Regions from separate parts of the Mesorhizobium sp. ISC11 genome, predicted to be linked through region 3. Evidence: riboswitches for the same ligand, from Rfam matches in the RefSeq annotation. Region 3 holds a riboswitch; each other region holds the start of a gene.
The links. Region 3 has a riboswitch for cobalamin ahead of bluB (5,6-dimethylbenzimidazole synthase). Riboswitches for the same ligand answer to the same signal wherever they lie in the genome.
Positions count from the first base shown of each region.

Region 1: it holds a riboswitch for cobalamin, as region 3 does, so the genes downstream of both, RPF88_RS12450 (ABC transporter ATP-binding protein) here and bluB (5,6-dimethylbenzimidazole synthase) in region 3, are expected to answer to the same signal.
Region 2: it holds a riboswitch for cobalamin, as region 3 does, so the genes downstream of both, RPF88_RS04580 (DUF1636 family protein) here and bluB (5,6-dimethylbenzimidazole synthase) in region 3, are expected to answer to the same signal.

Region 1 covers NZ_JAVSPW010000001.1:2,489,272-2,495,124, reverse strand. Annotated here, with positions in the region: gene RPF88_RS12460 (alanine racemase) at 1-677, shown strand, start outside; gene RPF88_RS12455 (AraC family transcriptional regulator) at 683-1,516, opposite strand; cobalamin riboswitch at 1,752-1,958, shown strand; gene RPF88_RS12450 (ABC transporter ATP-binding protein) at 2,124-2,912, shown strand; gene RPF88_RS12445 (ABC transporter substrate-binding protein) at 2,962-3,909, shown strand; gene RPF88_RS12440 (FecCD family ABC transporter permease) at 3,939-4,925, shown strand; gene RPF88_RS12435 (phosphatidate cytidylyltransferase) at 4,951-5,853, opposite strand, start outside.
Region 2 covers NZ_JAVSPW010000001.1:908,532-914,384, reverse strand. Annotated here, with positions in the region: gene RPF88_RS04595 (NuoB/complex I 20 kDa subunit family protein) at 1-369, opposite strand, end outside; gene RPF88_RS04590 (NADH-quinone oxidoreductase subunit A) at 360-725, opposite strand; gene RPF88_RS04585 (winged helix-turn-helix domain-containing protein) at 1,057-2,256, shown strand; cobalamin riboswitch at 2,287-2,490, shown strand; gene RPF88_RS04580 (DUF1636 family protein) at 2,530-2,955, shown strand; gene cobW (cobalamin biosynthesis protein CobW) at 2,958-3,995, shown strand; gene cobN (cobaltochelatase subunit CobN) at 4,014-5,853, shown strand, end outside.
Region 3 covers NZ_JAVSPW010000001.1:2,967,270-2,973,122, reverse strand. Annotated here, with positions in the region: gene RPF88_RS14775 (TetR/AcrR family transcriptional regulator) at 1-470, shown strand, start outside; gene RPF88_RS14770 (hypothetical protein) at 755-1,738, shown strand; partial or broken gene bluB (5,6-dimethylbenzimidazole synthase) at 1,861-2,478, opposite strand; cobalamin riboswitch at 2,590-2,769, opposite strand; gene RPF88_RS14760 (histone deacetylase family protein) at 2,891-3,817, shown strand; gene RPF88_RS14755 (exodeoxyribonuclease VII small subunit) at 3,821-4,072, shown strand; gene RPF88_RS14750 (DUF2277 domain-containing protein) at 4,183-4,449, shown strand; gene RPF88_RS14745 (pirin family protein) at 4,489-5,409, shown strand; gene dxs (1-deoxy-D-xylulose-5-phosphate synthase) at 5,552-5,853, shown strand, end outside.

The DNA.
Region 1 (5,853 bases), 480 kb from region 3:
TTGCTGATCCCGCGGCCTTGTCGAAGGCGCTGAGCGCGTTGCCGGTCCGGCTGCATTGCGAAGGCGTCATGGCCTACGAGGCGCATGCGCCGCTCATTCCCGGCCTTTTCGGCGGACCGGCAAAGGCATTGGCGGAGGCGTCGGCGCAGGCTGCGGCGTTCGTCGCCTGTCTCGGTGCCGACCAGCGCCGCATCCTCAACATCGGCGGCAGCAAGACCGCGCTGCTTCATCGTGGCGGCGCGGCCAATGAAGTGTCGATGGGCTCGGCCTTCGTGCTGCCCAGCGACTTCGATACGCCAGGCCTCGACGGCTTCCAGCCGGCGGCTTTCATCGCTACGCCGATCCTGAAAGTGGTCGAGCCGATGCTGCCTGGCCCGCCGGCCGTTACCCGCCTGCTGCAGGCGCTCGGCCGGTTTCCGCGCAAGGGCTGCTATCTCTATGGCGGCAAGTGGATGGCCGAGCCGGTCTTCCCCCAAGGCATGAAGACGAACGGCCTGCTCGGCCTGTCCTCCAACCAGCAATTCATGGGCTTGCCCGCCGATGCGACCGCAAGGCCAGGCGACTACGCGTTTCTAAGGCCGACGCAGAGCGAGGCCGTGCTGCAGCAATTCGGGTCGATCGCCGTGTTTTCCGGCGGAAAGGTCATCGATCGCTGGCCGGCGCTGCCGATGGCGTGATCGAGCTACGCCTTCACCGGTACCCAGATCTCCAGCCCGCCATTGCCGCTGTGGGCATCGAACTCCGGTCCATAGCGCTCGAATTCCGGTGCATCCGCGATTTCGTGACCGGAGTCGGGCAGCCAACTGTTCCAGATCGTGTTGATCGTCCGGCGGATGGATGAGATGTGCTCGCGGTGCGAGAACACCGCATATTTCTGCGCCGGCACCCGCACCCGATAGAAGTCCTTCGGCAGATCCGCAAAGCCGGACACTTCGACGCCGACGACATAGTCGAAATTGCCCGCGTCGTCGCCGTTAAGGCACACGCCGTAGAAAACGCCTGAGATCTCGCCGGGGATGTTGCCGATATAGGGTGCAAAACGCTGCCACTGCATCGGAATCCCGGCGCTGGTTTCACAGCTGTAGCGTTCGCCGAGGCCGGCGATCAGGAACGGCCGGCTGGTCTCGAAGCGCGGTGGTTCGAGATTGGTGAGGAAGGACTGGTCCATCAGGATCGGCTCCACGAGGTCGAGGTTGTTGGTCGAGCCTTGCGCGCGCACCAGTTCCGGCGTGGTGCCGAACTGATCGCGGAAGGCACGGGTGAACGCCTCATGCGAGTTGTAGCCGGCGTCGAGCGCGACGGCGAGGATGTCGGGCGCTCCGCCGGCCAGCTTGCGCGCCGCCTCGGTCAGCCGGCGTGAGCGCATGTAACCCATCACCGAGCGGCCGGTTGCGGCGCCGAAGGCGCGCGTCACATGAAAACGCGACACGCCGCTGCTTTGCGCGACATCGTCAAGCGAGATCGCCTCCGGCAGATGGCTCTCGACGAACCACAGCGCTTTCTCGGTCGGGTTCATGGGGCTCCTTTTCGCATTGGCCGGATCATCTTGGCGTTTCCTGGCGCGGCCAGTTTGATCGAAATTGCGCATTCCGTGCAATCTGCGCCGATCCCATGGGCTTTCGCTTGACAGCGGGCCGCGTCATCTCCTAAGAATGTTATGTTATTACATAAAGCGAGCGTGCAATGCCTGTTTCCCTTAGCTGGCCCACCACTTCGTCCGAGAAATCCATTGCGAAGCGTTTGGTGGAAATCTACGCTGAAGTGGTGATGGTCCCCGAGCCGAAAGGCGAGGGGTGAAAAGGGAACACGGTGAGGCCTGTTCAGGTCGAGGCCGTGGCTGCCCCCGCAACTGTAAGCGGCGAGCAAAATCCGTGAATGCCACTGGCCGGCAAGGCTGGGAAGGCAGGATGGCGCAACGACCCGCGAGCCAGGAGACCTGCCATCACTGAGTTGACCGGACGGGGTGTGCCGGGAGGAAACGCGAGTCCCGGTCTTGTCGGCCGGTTCGCCAGCTTCCTTCCGTCGCCAGTTTTGGAAAGTGACGGAAAGTTGGACGGCTCCATCGATCATCGCATCACCATGCGCACGCTTTGCCGTCCCCGCAATCCGGCGGGCAGCAGCCGATGAGCGCAGTGCTTCTCGAAGCCCATGACCTCTGTGCCATGGCGAATGGGCGGAATCTGGTCCAGGCGGTCAGCTTCTCGGTGGCCGCTGGCGATCGCCTTGCCATCATCGGTCCCAACGGCGCCGGCAAGACGACGCTGCTGCGCATGCTGTCGGGCATGCTGCGGCCAAGTTCCGGCGAGGTGAAGCTTGGCGGACGCGGGCTGGACAGGATTTCGGCCGCCGAGCGGGCGTTGCATATCGCCGTTGTCGGCCAGACCGACCAGCCCGATCCGCGGCTGGCGGTGATCGATTATGTCGAGCTTGGCCGGGTCCCGCACGCCGGGCTGCGGCGCAGGCGCGAGGAACGCGATATCGCCGTCGAGGCGCTGCGCCGGACCGGCCTGCTGCCGCTGCTTGGCCGCACCGTCGGCTCGCTGTCGGGCGGCGAGCGCCAGCGCGCCCAACTGGCGCGCGCCATCGCCCAGCAGCCCAAAATCCTGTTCCTCGACGAACCGACCAACCATCTGGACCCGCGCGCCCGCGGCGAACTGCTCGATCTCGTGGCAGGCTTCGAGATGACGGTGATCGCGGTGCTGCACGATCTGGCGCTGGTAGCACCCTTCGCCACCAGGGTTGCGGTGATGAATCATGCCCGCCTGCAAGCGCTCGCCGCACCGCGCGAAGCGCTGGCCCAACAGCTGATCCGCGAGATTTTCGGCATCGATGTGCTGCGCCTGCGCCATCCGACCGAGGATCGAGAGTTGACGGTGTTCGAGGTTCCGAACCGTGCCGCGCCGCCGTCGTGATTGAAGCCGTTCCATAGTCGACCCGATCCCACCCACAAGGAGCATACCCGTGAAACGCCTCGCTTTTTCGCTTGCCGTCTCGCTGCTGACCTCGACCGCCTTCGCCTTCCCGGTAACCGTCGACAGCTGCGGCAAGCCGCTGACCTTCGACGCGCCGCCGAAGCGCGCTGTCATCCATGATCTGAACATGGCCGAGATGGCTTTCGCGCTGAAATTGCAGCCGTCAATCGTCGGCCTGACGGGCATCACCGGATGGTACAAGGTCGGTTCCGAATTCAAGGCAGAGCAGGGTTCGATCCCGGAGCTGGCGCCGAAATATCCGACGCTCGAAAACCTCGTGGCCGTGGAGCCGGATTTCTTCTTCGCCGGCTGGTACTACGGCATGAAGCCGGGTGGCGAGGTGACGCCCGACACGCTTGCCCCGCACGGCATCAAGACGCTGGTGCTGACGGAAAGCTGCGTCCATCTCGACAAGAGCCGCCCCGCCGCCTCGATGGACCTGCTCTATGGCGACGTCGAAAAGCTGGGCAAGATCTTCGGCAAGGAGACAGAGGCGGAAAAGCTTGTCTCTGGCTGGAAGGCGCAGCTCGCCGACATCACCGCCAAGGTCGGCAGCGCCAAGGGCACGCGGGTGTTCCTCTACGATTCCGGCGAGGACAAGCCGTTCACCGCAGGCAAGTTCGCCATCCCCAGCGCCATGATCACTGCCGCCGGCGGCGACAACATCATGGCTGACATGGACACCAGCTGGGGCAACACGGATTGGGAAACGGTGGCGTCGCGCAATCCGCAATTCCTCATCCTGCTCGATTACCAGGACGGTGGCGGCTACAAGAAGCTGCTCGACTTCCTGAAGGCGCATCCGGCCATGAAGGAGACCGACGCGGTCAAGAACGAGCGCTTCGTTGCCCTCCGCTACGCCGAGCTGACGCCTGGACCCGCCAACATCGAAGCGATCGACAAGATCGCCAAGGCCATGCACCCGGAAGCATTTTGAGCTTGCGCCATCCGGCATTTGCGTTGGCCATGCTGGCGGGAGCGGCGGCGATCGCCGCTCTCGCTCTGCTGTCGATCGCCTATGGCTCGACGCTGATCCCGCTGGCCGACGTTGTAGCAGCGCTTGGCCGCGCAATCGGCTTAGGCGGGCACGACGTGTCCGGGCCGGTCGGCAAGATCGTCGTCGATCTGCGGCTGCCGCGCACGATCCTGGCCATCTGCGTCGGCGCGGGCCTCGGCGTCGTCGGCGCGCTGCTGCAGACAGTGACCCGCAACGATCTCGCCGATCCGTTCCTGTTCGGCCTGTCGTCGGGCGCCGCCGCCGGTGCTGTTTCCGTCATCACCGTCTTCGGCGACAGCTTTGGCATCTGGACGTTGCCGGTCGCGGCCTTCACCGGCGGCATATTGGCCGCCGGCGTCGTCCTGCTGCTGGTCGCGCGGGTGAGGGGCCAAGGGCCGGAGCGGCTGATCCTCGCCGGCCTTGCCGTGTCCTTCATGTTCACCGCCTTGACCAACTACCTGGTCTTTGCCGGCGACCAGCGCGCCGCCCACTCCGTGTTGTTCTGGACGATGGGCGGCCTTGGCCTGGCGCGCTGGGACAATATCTGGTTGGGCGCGCTGGGTGCGGGCACCATTCTGGCTTACGCGCTGTGGAACCACCGCCGGCTCGATGCCTTCTTGGCCGGCGAAAACGCCGCCGAAAGCCTTGGCGTGCCAGTGGCGCGCATGCGCCGAATAACGTTTCTCGTCGCCGCCTTCTCGACGGCGATCCTGGTCTCTGTCGCCGGGGTCATCGGCTTCGTCGGGCTGATGATCCCGCATCTGTCGCGGCCGCTGGCAGGCCCCTTGCATCTGCGCCTGGTTGCCAGCTGCGCCGTCTTCGGCGCGGTGCTTTTGCTGGCCAGCGATCTTCTGGCCCGAACGCTGCTGCCGCCGCAGGAACTGCCGATCGGCATCATCACCAGCTCGGTCGGTGCGTTCTTCGTCGTCACCATGCTGATCCGCAACCGGCTTTGAGCGCGTTTGGCAACCGGTCGCCGGATCACACGGTCCAGAAATAGCGCACGATGTGGAAGAACACCGGGGCGGCGAAGACCAGGCTGTCGGTGCGGTCCATCATGCCGCCATGGCCTTCGATCAGATGGCCCCAGTCCTTGACGCCCTGGTCGCGCTTGATGGCCGAGGCGACCAGCCCGCCTAGGAATCCCATCGAGCAGGCGACGAAGGCCACGCCTGCCGCCTGCAGCGGCGAGAAGGGCGTCACGAACGACAACAGCGCGCCGAGCAGGCTCGCCGACACCAATCCGCCGATCAGCCCTTCCCAGGTTTTCGACGGCGAGACGTTCGGCGAAAACCGGTGTTTACCAAACAGCTTGCCGAAGATGTACTGCAGCACGTCGCTGCCTTGCACGACGATGATCAGGAAGGCGATCAGCAGCAAGGTGCGGCCTTCGAAGCCTGGCACGTCGAGTGTCAGCAGGGCGGGGACGTGGCTGACGCAATAGACCGAGATCATCACCGCCCATTGCTGCGCGGCGATCCGCTCGAGGAAGCGTTCGGTGTCGCCATGCAGCGCCGTGATGGCCGGCATCAAGAGGAAGCAGTAGACCGGAATGAAGATGACGAAGAGCCCGTACCAGGCGGTCCACACCAGCCAGTACTGAAACGGGATGATGATGCCGAACATGCCGAGCAGCACCCAATGGTCGCTGCGGCGCGTATGCGTCAGCGTCACGAATTCGCGCAGCGCGGCGAAGGAAATCAGCGCAAACAGGATGGTCATCCCGTAACGGCCGAAGAAGAAGGCGACCGTCATCAGCGCCACCATCACCCACCAGGCGTTGATGCGCTGCGTGAGATTGACAAGCGTCGAGCTCAGCGGCTTCGGCGCTCGCGCCGAAAGGATGGTGGCGACGATGCTGGCGGTGGTCAAAACCGCCAGCAG
Region 2 (5,853 bases), 2.1 Mb from region 3:
GTCGTAGACCTTGCGCAGCGCCGGCGCCATCTTGTTGGTCAGCGTGCCGGCGACGATCATGATGTCGGACTGGCGCGGAGACGCACGCGGCGCGACGCCGAACCGCTCCGAATCATAGCGCGGCATCGAGGTGTGGATCATCTCGACCGCGCAGCAGGCGAGGCCGAACGTCATGAACATCAGCGACCCGCTGCGCGCCCAGGTGATGAGCGCCTCGGTCGAAGTGACTAGAAAGCCCTTGTCGGCCAACTCGTTGTTGATCTCGAGGAAGAAGGGATCGTCCTCCCCCACCGGCCTGCCGGTGTTGGGATCGATGATGCCCTTGGGCTTCGGCGCGACGAGGGTGCCTGAACTGTCGTTCAATCCCATTCCAGCGCTCCTTTTTTCCATTCATAGGCAAAGCCGATGGTCAGCACCGCCAAAAAAACCATCATCGACCAGAAACCGAGCATGCCGATCTTCGAAAACGACACCGCCCACGGAAACAGGAAGGCTACTTCCAGGTCGAAGATGATGAACAGGATCGACACCAGGTAGAAACGGATGTCGAACTTCATGCGGGCGTCGTCGAACGAGTTGAAACCGCACTCGTAGGCGGAAAGCTTTTCGGGATCGGGATTGCGGTAGGCCACCAGGAAGGGCGCGGCCAGCAGCGCCAGGCCGACAACCAGCGCCACGCCTATGAACAGGACGATGGGCAGGTATGAGCTCAAGAGTGCGTTCATGCTCGGCTTTCCGTTGGCGCCAATCCACGTTGATTACAGCACCGGACCCTAATGCGGAAGCGTGACAGTTTAACCGCTGAACCGTTTTAAGGGCCTATGCTGCAACGCGGCGAGGGTTAGCGCAGCACTTCCAGCGAAGCAAGTCAAACCTTGTTCAAAACATCGACCTGGACGGCATATCGCGGCAAACTGGTCCGATCCGCTCCTGTTTGATTTCCTTCGCTTTTTACTCCACTTTTCTCTCCTGACATGGATGCCGCCAAAACCCTGCTAGCATGGGTTGGAATCAGCCATTCGACCCTCGGTCAAAACACGTCAAAGTGATACCTGCATGAAGGAAAAGATCTCGCTCCCGATGGCCCGGCGCATCGCCCTTGCCGCCCAGGGGTTCCTCGATCCTCGCCCGACCGGCACGCCCGACCGCCGGCATTTTGCCCGCACGCTCTCCCGCACCGGCCTGTTGCAGATCGATTCCGTCAGCGCGGTGGTGCGCGCTCATTATATGCCGCTCTATTCGCGCCTTGGCCCTTACCCGCTCGCTCTGCTCGACAACGCGGCCGTGACGCGCAAGCGCATGGTTTTCGAATATTGGGCGCACGAGGCCTCCTTCCTGCCGGTCGAGACATACCCGCTGATGCGCTGGCGCATGCAGCGCGCCGAGCGGGGCGAGGAAATGTATCTAGGTCTCGCCAAATGGGGCCGCGAGCACGCCGCCTACATCGAAGAGATCTACCGCGAGGTCGCCGAGCGCGGCCCGATCGCCGCTTCCGCGCTGGAGGGCCAGAAAGGTTCGGGCGGCTGGTGGGGCTGGAGCCATGCCAAACACGCCTTCGAATGGCTGTTCTGGGCCGGCCGCATCACCACGGCGCACCGCCGCGGTTTCGAGCGCTTCTATGACCTGCCCGAGCGCGTGCTGCCGCAGGCGATCCTCGATCTGCCGGTGCCGACGCCTGAGGACGCGCACCGCGAATTGCTGCGCATTTCCGCCCGCGCCCACGGCGTGGCGACTTCAGGCGATTTGCGCGATTATTTCCGCCTGTCGCCGGCCGATATGAAAGGCCGGCTGGAGGAACTGGTTGAAACGGGCGAGTTGCTGCCGGTGCGCGTCGAAGGCTGGGACAAGCCCGCCTATCTTCATAAAGACGCGCGTCTGCCGCGCAAGATCGAGGCCCGCGCCCTGCTGGCGCCGTTCGATCCTGTCGTCTTCGAACGCTCGCGCACAGAGCGGCTGTTCGACTTCCACTACCGCATCGAGATCTACACGCCGGCCGACAAGCGGCAATACGGCTATTATGTCCTGCCGTTCCTGCTCGGCGACAGGATCGTGGCACGCGTCGACCTCAAGGCCGACCGTCCGGCCAGCATACTGCGGGTCCATGCGGCCTATGCCGAGCCCGGTGCGCCGCCTGAAACCGCTGCGGAGCTGTTCGAGGAACTGAAGCAGATGCAGGGCTGGCTCGGGCTCGAACGCATCGAAGTGACGCCTGCCGGGGATTTGGGTCCGGCGCTGGCCGACATAGCCGTGTCGTAAGCTCGCGTTGACACCGCCGCCCGCAAAAGCCTAAATCCGGTTCCAGATGGTCCCTTGCCCGCAACGGCAAGGGCTAAGAGGGAATGCGGTGCGGGGCAAAATCCCAAATCCGCGGCTGTCCCCGCAACTGTAAGCGAAGAGCCAAGGCCGAAAACCACTGGGAATTCCCGGGAAGGCGGCTACCCAAGGCGATGACTCGCGAGCCAGGAGACCTGCCGTCTGCGACTGTAGAATCCGATCGCCCGGCGGGTTTCCGGGCAAGGAGCCCGATCTTTGGACCACGACAGCAGTTTTTCGGCTGGCACAGCGGATATTTCCGGCCATGATGATGCCTTGGCCGGCGTCACCATCATCGTCTGCGGCTCCTGCCGCAATGAGACCGGCTCCGACGCTCATCCCCGCGCCGGCGAGTTGCTGACGGACGACACGCGCCGCGCCGCCGCTGGCGACGATATCCGCATCCGCAGCGTCGAATGCCTTGGCAATTGCAAGCGGCGCCTCAGCGCCGCGATCCTGCGCGACGGCTGCTGGAGCTATGTCTTCGGCGACCTGACCGCGACCAGCGGCGCCGACCTCGTGACAGGCGCAAAGCTCTTCGCCACCTCGAAAGATGGCCTGATCCCGTGGCGTGGCCGCCCCGATAGCCTCAAGCGCGGCCTCGTGGCCCGCATTCCACCCATCGACATGCTGAAGGATTGACCATGACCACTTCCGTATCCCGCGTTCCCTGCACCGTCGTCACCGGCTTCCTCGGCGCCGGCAAGACGACGCTGGTCCGCCATCTCCTGGAAAACGCCGGCGGCAAGCGCATCGCCATCATCGTCAACGAATTCGGCGACATCGGCATCGATGGCGAGATCCTCAAGGGATGCGGTATCGACACCTGCCCCGAGGAAAACATCGTAGAACTGGCCAATGGCTGTATCTGCTGCACTGTCGCCGATGATTTCGTCCCGGCGCTCGACCAAATCCTGTCGCTGACGCCGAAGGTCGACCATATCCTGATCGAAACCTCGGGCCTGGCACTGCCCAAGCCGCTGGTCCAGGCCTTTCAGTGGCCGAGCGTGAAAAGCCGGGTGACCGTCGATGGCGTCATCGCCGTGGTCGACGGACCGGCATTGGCCGAAGGCCGCGTCGCCAACGACATGGAGGCCCTCCAGGCGCAGCGCGCCGGGGACGAGACGCTCGACCACGACGATCCGGTGGAAGAACTGTTCGAGGACCAGATCGCCTGCGCCGACCTGATCATCCTGTCGAAGAGCGACCTGATGGACGCCGCCGGCACCGCCCGCGCCAATGCCATCATTGGCGAACACTCCGCCCGCGCGGTGAAGATTGTGCCGACCTCGCATGGCAAGGTCGATCCCTCGGTGCTGCTCGGGCTCGGTCTCGCCGTCGAGGACGACATCGAAAACCGCAAGTCCCATCATGACGGCGCATTCGACCACGAGCATGACGACTTCGACACGTTCATCGTCGACATTGCCTCGATCGCCAATCCGGACGAGCTGGCAAAGCGTGTCGCCACGGTCGCCGAAGAAGAGAACGTGCTGCGCGTAAAAGGCTTCGTCGAGGTCGGCGGCAAGCCGATGCGGCTCTTGCTGCAGGCCGTCGGGCCGCGCGTCAATCATTACTATGACCGCGCCTGGACCGCGCAGGACGACCGCCGTTCGCGCCTCGTCGTCATCGGCCTGAAGGGGCTGAACCGCCCGGCGATCGAGCGTATACTCGCCGGCTGATTTCGGACACGGATTGCGATGCACATCCTAACCACGACATCCGCCTCGCTCGACGACCTCGCCGAGCCGGTCGATCTGCGGCAGACGCCGGCGGATATCGTGGCCCTGTCCTTCACCGACAGCGACCTCGCCGGACTGGCGGCGGCGTGGAGGACCGATGCCGACCGCCTGCCCTCGATGCGGCTGGCCGCACTGCGCGACCTGCGCCATCCCATGTCCGTCGACCTCTGGGTCGACAGCGTCGCCCGCCATGCCAAGATCATCCTCGTGCGCATCCTCGGCGGCTACGACTGGTGGCGCTACGGCTGCGACCAGCTTGCCTCGACCGCCCGCGAACGCGGCATAAAACTGGCGCTGCTGCCCGGCGAATGCCGCGACGAGGATCTGCGCCTGATCGAAGCCTCGACGCTGCCGCGCGAGGAGTTGGACGGCCTGCTCGACTATTTCCGCGAGGGCGGCCCGGCGAATATGAGCGCACTGGTGCGGAAATTGGCGGGGTTGGCGGGACAGGATGCGGAAGTTATCGGCCCGGTGGTGGTGCCGAAAGCTGGTTCTTACGTGCCCGGATGTGGAGTTGTGGAGAAGCGGGACTTATCGAATGCTGGCGCTTACAACGTCAACGCTCCTATCATCCCCATCCTGTTCTATCGCTCGATGCTGCTGGCCGCCGATGTCGCGCCCATCGATGCGCTTGTTGAAGCGCTGCGGCAGCGCGGCATCGACCCAGTCCCGATCTTCGTCTCCAGCCTCAAGGACCCAACCTCCCTCGCCTTCGTGGAAACAGCACTGACGGCGCTGAAGCCCGCCGCCATCATCACCGCGACCGCTTTCGCCTCAGGCGCCGAACCCGGCATCGAAACGCTATTCGACCGCGCCGGCGTGCCTGTCTTCCAGGTCATCGTCGCCACCACCCGCCGCGACATCTGGCAAAACAACCAGCGTGGCCTGGCACCCGCCGACCTCGCCATGCATGTCGTGCTGCCCGAACTCGACGGCCGCGTCCTCGCCGGCGCCATTTCCTTCAAGGGCGAGACCGAGACCGATCCCGCACTCGGCCACCGCGCCTTCGCCAACCGGCCGGAACCGGATCGCGTGGCGCAGGTCGCTGACCGCGTCGCGGCCTTCATCAAGTTGCAGGAGACACCCCGCGCCGGGCGCAAGCTGGCGATCCTGATCCCGGATTACCCTAGCGCTCCTGGTCGAACCGGCTATGCCGTCGGCCTCGACGTGCCGTCCAGCGTGCTCGCCATGCTGCATGACCTGAAGGAGCAGGGCTATGTGATTGAGGGGATTCCGCAGACGCCGCGTGGGTTGCTGGATTTGCTGGAAGCCAGCGATACTGGATTGGCCTTAGATAACTACATTGCCTTCTCGACGGAGTTGCCGACTGCGGCAATTACTGCGGTCGAAGCCGCTTGGGGCAAAGCGGAAGGCGAAACAGGTTTGCGCGGAAGCTTCCCCTTCCGCGCCGCCACCTTCGGCAACGTCACCATCGCCCTCGCCCCCGACCGCGGCCGCTCCGTCGACCGCCGCGCCGACTACCACGACCCGACGCTGCCCCCGCGCCATGCGCTGATCGCCTTCGGCCTCTGGCTGCGCAAGTCGCTCGGCGTCCACGCGCTGGTCCATGTCGGCGCCCATGGCACGCTTGAATGGCTGCCGGGCAAAACCGTTGCTCTGTCGGAAAACTGCTTTCCGGAGATCGTCACCGGTCCCCTGCCCGTCATCTATCCCTTCATCGTCTCCAACCCGGGCGAAGCGGCGCAGGCCAAGCGGCGCATTGCCGCCGTCACCCTTGGCCATTTGCCGCCACCGCTGACCGGCGCCGGGCTGGACGAAAACCAGCACAAGCTCGAGC
Region 3 (5,853 bases):
CGCTCTATCATCATTTCGGCGACAAGAAGGGGCTGCTGCAGGCGGTCATAGCCCAGATCGACGGCGAAATGGCGGCGCGCATCAATGAGGTCGCGTCGAGAGCGCCGACCCGCTGGCAGCATTTCGTCGACGAGTGCTCGACCTATATCGAGATGGCGCTGGAGCCGGAAATCCAGCGCATCATGTTCCGGGATGGCCCGGCCGTGCTGGGGGATCCAGCGCAATGGCCGAATGCCAGTGCGTGCATCGTGTCAATGACCGACCATCTGACCGCGCTGCAGGAGGAGGGGGTCGTTGTCTCGAGCCTCGACCCCGAGACGGCCTCGCGACTGATCAACGGAGCGAGCAGCCAGGCAGCGCAACGGATCGCCAATTCGGACGACCCCGAAGCGACGTCCAAGAAGGTGGTGACGGCGTTCAAGCAACTGCTCGAAGGCCTGCTCAAGAAGCCGGATCCGCAGTCGAATTGAAGTTCCCACCGGAGCTTTTCGTGCCGGCAGCTGTTCCCGATAGGAATTTTTTCTTGACACCTGCCCTCAGCTAAGGTACATATTCGTCCATGGTGCTGATTTGCGCCGGTGACCCGCCGCACAGGCGGGTTTTTCGTTTGATGCTCCGTCAGACAATGCGCCGGCGAAAGGCTGCGAAAGAAAACCGTTGCCCAGAATTCGTCGCCCTGTGGTGCCAGGGCCGGCAATTGACAATCGCCGGGTTGAGTTCATCCTCTTCCACCATCTCTGAGGCGGAGGGGCACATGTGGGATTTCGAGATCGGCCGGTCGGTGTCCATCATGATGCGGACCTGGCCGTTCATCGTCTTTCGTATGATCGTCTATTTCGGCATCACGCTGGCCTACATCATGGCGACCGGCACCGGTGCCTCGGTCGGCTATGGCGTCGGCCATATCTCCACCGATCCCGACGGGCCCATGTCCTTTGCCCTGTGGGGCGGCGTGGTCGGGTTTGGCATCGTCTCGATCGCGGTCTACTGGATCCGCGAATACATCCTCTATATCGTCAAGGCCGGCCACATCGCCGTCATGGTTCATCTGATCGACGGCCGCGACATTCCCGGCGGTCAGGACCAGATCGCCTACGCCAGGGATGTCGTCACCCAGCGTTTTGCCGAGGCCAATATCCTTTTCGTCGTCGACCAGCTCGTCAAGGGTGCCATCCGCGCCATCACCGGCCTGCTCGGCGGTATCGCCGCCTTCCTGCCGATACCGGGCCTGAGCGGCCTGGTCTCCTTCATCAACACGGTGATCCGCCTGTCGCTGACCTATGTCGACGAGATCATCCTCGGTTACAACATCCGCATCAATTCAGCCTCACCCTTCGAGACGGCGCGCCAAGGCGTCGTGCTCTATGCCCAGAACGGCAAGGTCATGGTCAAGAACGCCGTCTGGCTGGCGGTCATCATGTGGGGCGTGTCGTTCGTCATCTTTCTGATGATGCTGGCGCCTGCCGGCGCCATTCTGTTCCTGATGCCCGGCCAGCTCGCCGGCTGGGCCTTCGTGCTCGCCATCGTCTTCGCCTGGGCATTCAAGGCGGCCTTCATCGAGCCTTTCGCCATCGCTTGCCTGATGCAGGTCTATTTCAAGACCATCGCGGGCCAGGTGCCGGATCCGGCCTGGGACGCCCGGTTGGCCGAGGCGTCGTCGAAGTTCAGGGAGCTCAAGGACAAGGCGCTCGCCTCCTTCGGCGGTTCGCGCTGGGGTACGGCCGGCGCCACACCCTGATCGGCCGGGCAGGTGGTGTCTGGTGAGGCAGAAACGGTGTTGAGGCGCGCCACGGTGGACTTGAGCTGTGTCTCGCCTTGCCCGGAAAACGTCTCGCTCATGATCAGTTCCGGCAGCGGCAGCCGCCGTCCCCAACCATGCGTTTCAAGGTCCGGTTTGGAAGCGAACTCGGAAACACGGCCGACGCAGAGATAGGCGATTGGCGTTACGTGATCCGGAATGGCCAACAGCCGCTTCAGCGCCTCAGCCTCGATGATGCTCACCCAGCCGACGCCAACGCCCTCGGCACGCGCGGCCAGCCAGAAATTCTGCACCGCGCAGACGGTGCTGTAGAGATCCATCTCCGGATTGTGCCAGCGTCCCAGCGGCGAACCCTTCGAGCGCTGCCGGTCGCAAGTGATGCAGATGTTGAGCGCGCTCTCGCAGATGCCTTCCAGCTTGAGCTTGCGGTACAGCGCCTGTTTTTCCGCCTCGATCGCCGGCAGTTCCTGCTCGCGCGCGGCCAGGAACAGGTCGCGCACCTCCGCTCGTCGTCCGGCATCGCGAATGACAATGAAATTCCATGGCTGCATGAAGCCGACCGATGGCGCGTGATGGGCGGCAAGCAGCAGCCGCGCCAGCACGTCGTCATCGATCGCGGTGGGCAGGAAATGGCTGCGCACGTCGCGCCGCGTGAACATGGCGCGATAGACCGCATCGCGCGCATTCTGGTCGAATCCATCGTCAATGGCAGCGGTCATATGTTCCGGCATCGCTTGTCCCCTTGCGATTGCAGATTCAAAACGGTCAGAGCGTACTTTGTGCGTCCAAATGGACGCACGTCGCTCTGATGCCACCCGCCCGACCATGCGGATGACGATGCCTGCCAGGCCGGTCTTCTGGCTTGGGATCAACCCGCGTCCGGTGCCTTCCCGTCATCGACAGTGGCATTTACCGGCGCGGTCCCCCTCACAGCGTTGGGCACGCCACGGAATTCAACCGTGTTCCCGATTCTCCCGCTTGCGGCGGGCACCAGGCAGTGCCAAGGACTTTACGCCGAAGCGCCGGCGAGGCCAATGCCTGCGGCGACACGAATGGACGCAGGCGCGATTTTCCCCAGTCATCGGCCGCCCGTGCATGGCCTTTGTCGATCCGGGTCACTAGATTAGGACGATGACCACCCGTCTCTACACGCATCCGATCTTCCTCGAGCATCTCACGCCGCCCGGACATCCCGAGCGGCCCGACCGCCTGCGTGCCATCGAGCGCGTGCTCGATGAGGAAGCCTTTGCCGGGCTCGATCGTATCCAGGCGCCGGAAGGCGACGAGGCCACCATCCTCTACGCGCATCCCGCCGATTTCGTCGCCCGCGTGCGCGCCGCCATTCCCGACGAGGGGATTGCCCGCATCGATGCCGACACCACTGCCAGTCCGAAGAGCTGGCAAGCGGCGATCACCGCGATCGGCGCCGCCAACGCCGCCGTCGATGATGTCTTTTCGGGCCGCGCCGACAACGTCTTCGTCGCCGCCCGGCCGCCCGGCCATCATGCCGAAAAGACCACGGCCATGGGCTTCTGCCTGTTCAACACGGCGGCGATCGCGGCGCGTTATGCGCAGAAGAAACACGGTGTCGAGCGCGTTGCCATCGTCGACTGGGACGTGCATCACGGCAATGGCACGCAGGATATTTTCTGGGACGATCCCTCGGTGCTCTATTGCTCGACACACCAGATGCCGCTTTATCCCGGCACCGGAGCGAAGACCGAAACGGGCGCCGGCAACATCGTCAACGCACCGCTGGCGCCGCAGACCGGCAGCGAAGTGTTTCGCGATGCCTTCCTGTCGCGCGTCCTGCCCGCGCTCGACAATTTCGCGCCCGACCTGATCATCATTTCGGCCGGGTTCGACGCGCACCACCGCGATCCGCTGGCCGAGATCAATCTGACCGAGGATGATTTCGATTGGGCGACCGGCCAGCTGATGCAGCGCGCGGCACGCCACAGCGGCAACCGGCTCGTCAGCCTGCTCGAGGGCGGCTACGATCTGCAGGGATTGGCATTTTCGGTCGCCGCCCATGTCGGGCGACTGATGAAAGGATGAACGATGGCTGGTGAGACCAACGAAGACGTCAAGGCGATGAGCTTCGAGCAGGCACTCGATGCGCTGGAGAAGATCGTCGATGATCTGGAGCGTGGCGACGTGCCGCTCGACCAGTCGATCAGGATCTATGAACGTGGCGAGGCGCTGAAGGCGCATTGCGACCGGCTGCTGAAGGCCGCCGAGGACAAGGTCGAGAAGATCAGGCTGTCGCGCGACGGCAAGCCGGTTGGAACGGAGCCGCTCGACGCGGATTGAGGCCGGTCCGAACGATGGCCTCGCCTCACCGGTTTTTGGACATGATCATGATCGAGGATATAACTCGTTGCGATTGAAACAGCTCAAGGACAAGAGGAGATACGGAAGCGATGTGCAGAAACATCAAGACCCTGTTCAATTTTGATCCGCCGGCAACCAATGACGAGGTGCGCGACGCGGCCCTTCAGTTCGTCCGCAAGCTGAGCGGAACGACGCGACCCTCGAAGCAGAACCAGCACGCCTTCGATCATGCCGTCGACGCCATCGCGGCCTCGGCGCGCGAACTGCTCGATTCCCTGGAAACCCATCAGCATCCGCGCAATCGCGAAGAGGTGGCGGCCAAGCTGCGGGCAAAGGCGGCCATCCGCTTTGCCTGATGCGGCCAGGCGGCCTTCGACCACCGACAAGGAGAGTCCATGAGCTTCTTCCCCGGGAAAGACCCTGAGGTGGGCGATGCGTTCGCCAGCGATCAGATCGAATTGATGGTCATTCCGAACGCCAAGGACATCGGTGGTTTTCAGGTGCGCCGTGCCCTGCCAACGGCAAAAAGGCGGTTGGTCGGTCCGTTCATCTTCTTCGACCGCATGGGTCCCGCGATCCTGCGGGCCGGCCAGGCGCTGGACGTCCGTCCGCATCCGCATATCGGACTGTCGACGGTCACCTATCTGTTCGACGGCAAGATCCGGCACCGCGACTCCCTCGGCACCGAAATGGTCATTCAGCCCGGCGACGTGAATTTGATGACCGCCGGCCGCGGCATCGTCCATTCGGAGCGTACGCCGGAGGAACTGCGTGGCGCGCCGATGTCGGTATCCGGCCTGCAGACATGGCTGGCGCTGCCGGACGACAAGGAAGAGGTGGCTCCTGTGTTCGAGAACACAGGAGCGCTCAGGCTTCCCGAGATTGATGCCGAAGGCGTCAACGGGCGCCTCATCATCGGCGATTTCCAAGGATTACGGTCCCCGGTCAGGGCCGATTCGGAGACGCTCTACGCCGACCTGCGCCTGGCGCCCGGCGCCAGCGTGAAAATCCCTGCCGATGCGGAAGAGCGCGCCATTTACACGCTGGAAGGCGAGGTCTCGATTTCGGGCGATGTGTTCCCAGCCGAACGGCTGCTGGTCTTCCGTCCCGGTGACGAGATCGTCGTGTCGTCGCAGACCGGGGCGCATTTCATGCTGTTCGGCGGCGCCTCTCTTGGTTCGAAGCGTTACATCTGGTGGAATTTCGTCTCGTCGTCGAAAGAGCGTATCGAACAGGCGAAAGAGGAATGGAAGACAGGCCGCTTCGACATCGTTCCAGGAGACGAGGAAGAGTTCATTCCGCTGCCGGAAAGCTGATGCCTGTCGCCCAAAGTGGCCCGGTTTTGGGGAAACGACCTGCATAGAAGCAAAAGACCACAGTCTGATCCGCGTCACTGACACGCATTTACTTTCGCCGGCCGGCGGCCTATTTCGCCCATCAACCGAAAGCCTGAGCACCGTGAACGCAACGCCGCATACGCCGCTTCTCGACAAGGCCCGCATCCCGGCCGACCTGCGCATGCTTGCCGAGAGTGAGCTGCCGCAACTGGCGTCCGAGCTTCGCGCCGAGCTGGTCGACGCGGTATCCCGCACGGGTGGTCATCTGGGCGCCGGCCTTGGCGTGGTCGAGCTGACAGTGGCGCTGCACTATGTCTTCAACACCCCCGATGATCGGCTGATCTGGGATGTCGGCCACCAGGCCTATCCGCACAAGATCCTGACCGGCCGCCGCGACCGTATCCGCACGCTGCGCCAGGAAGG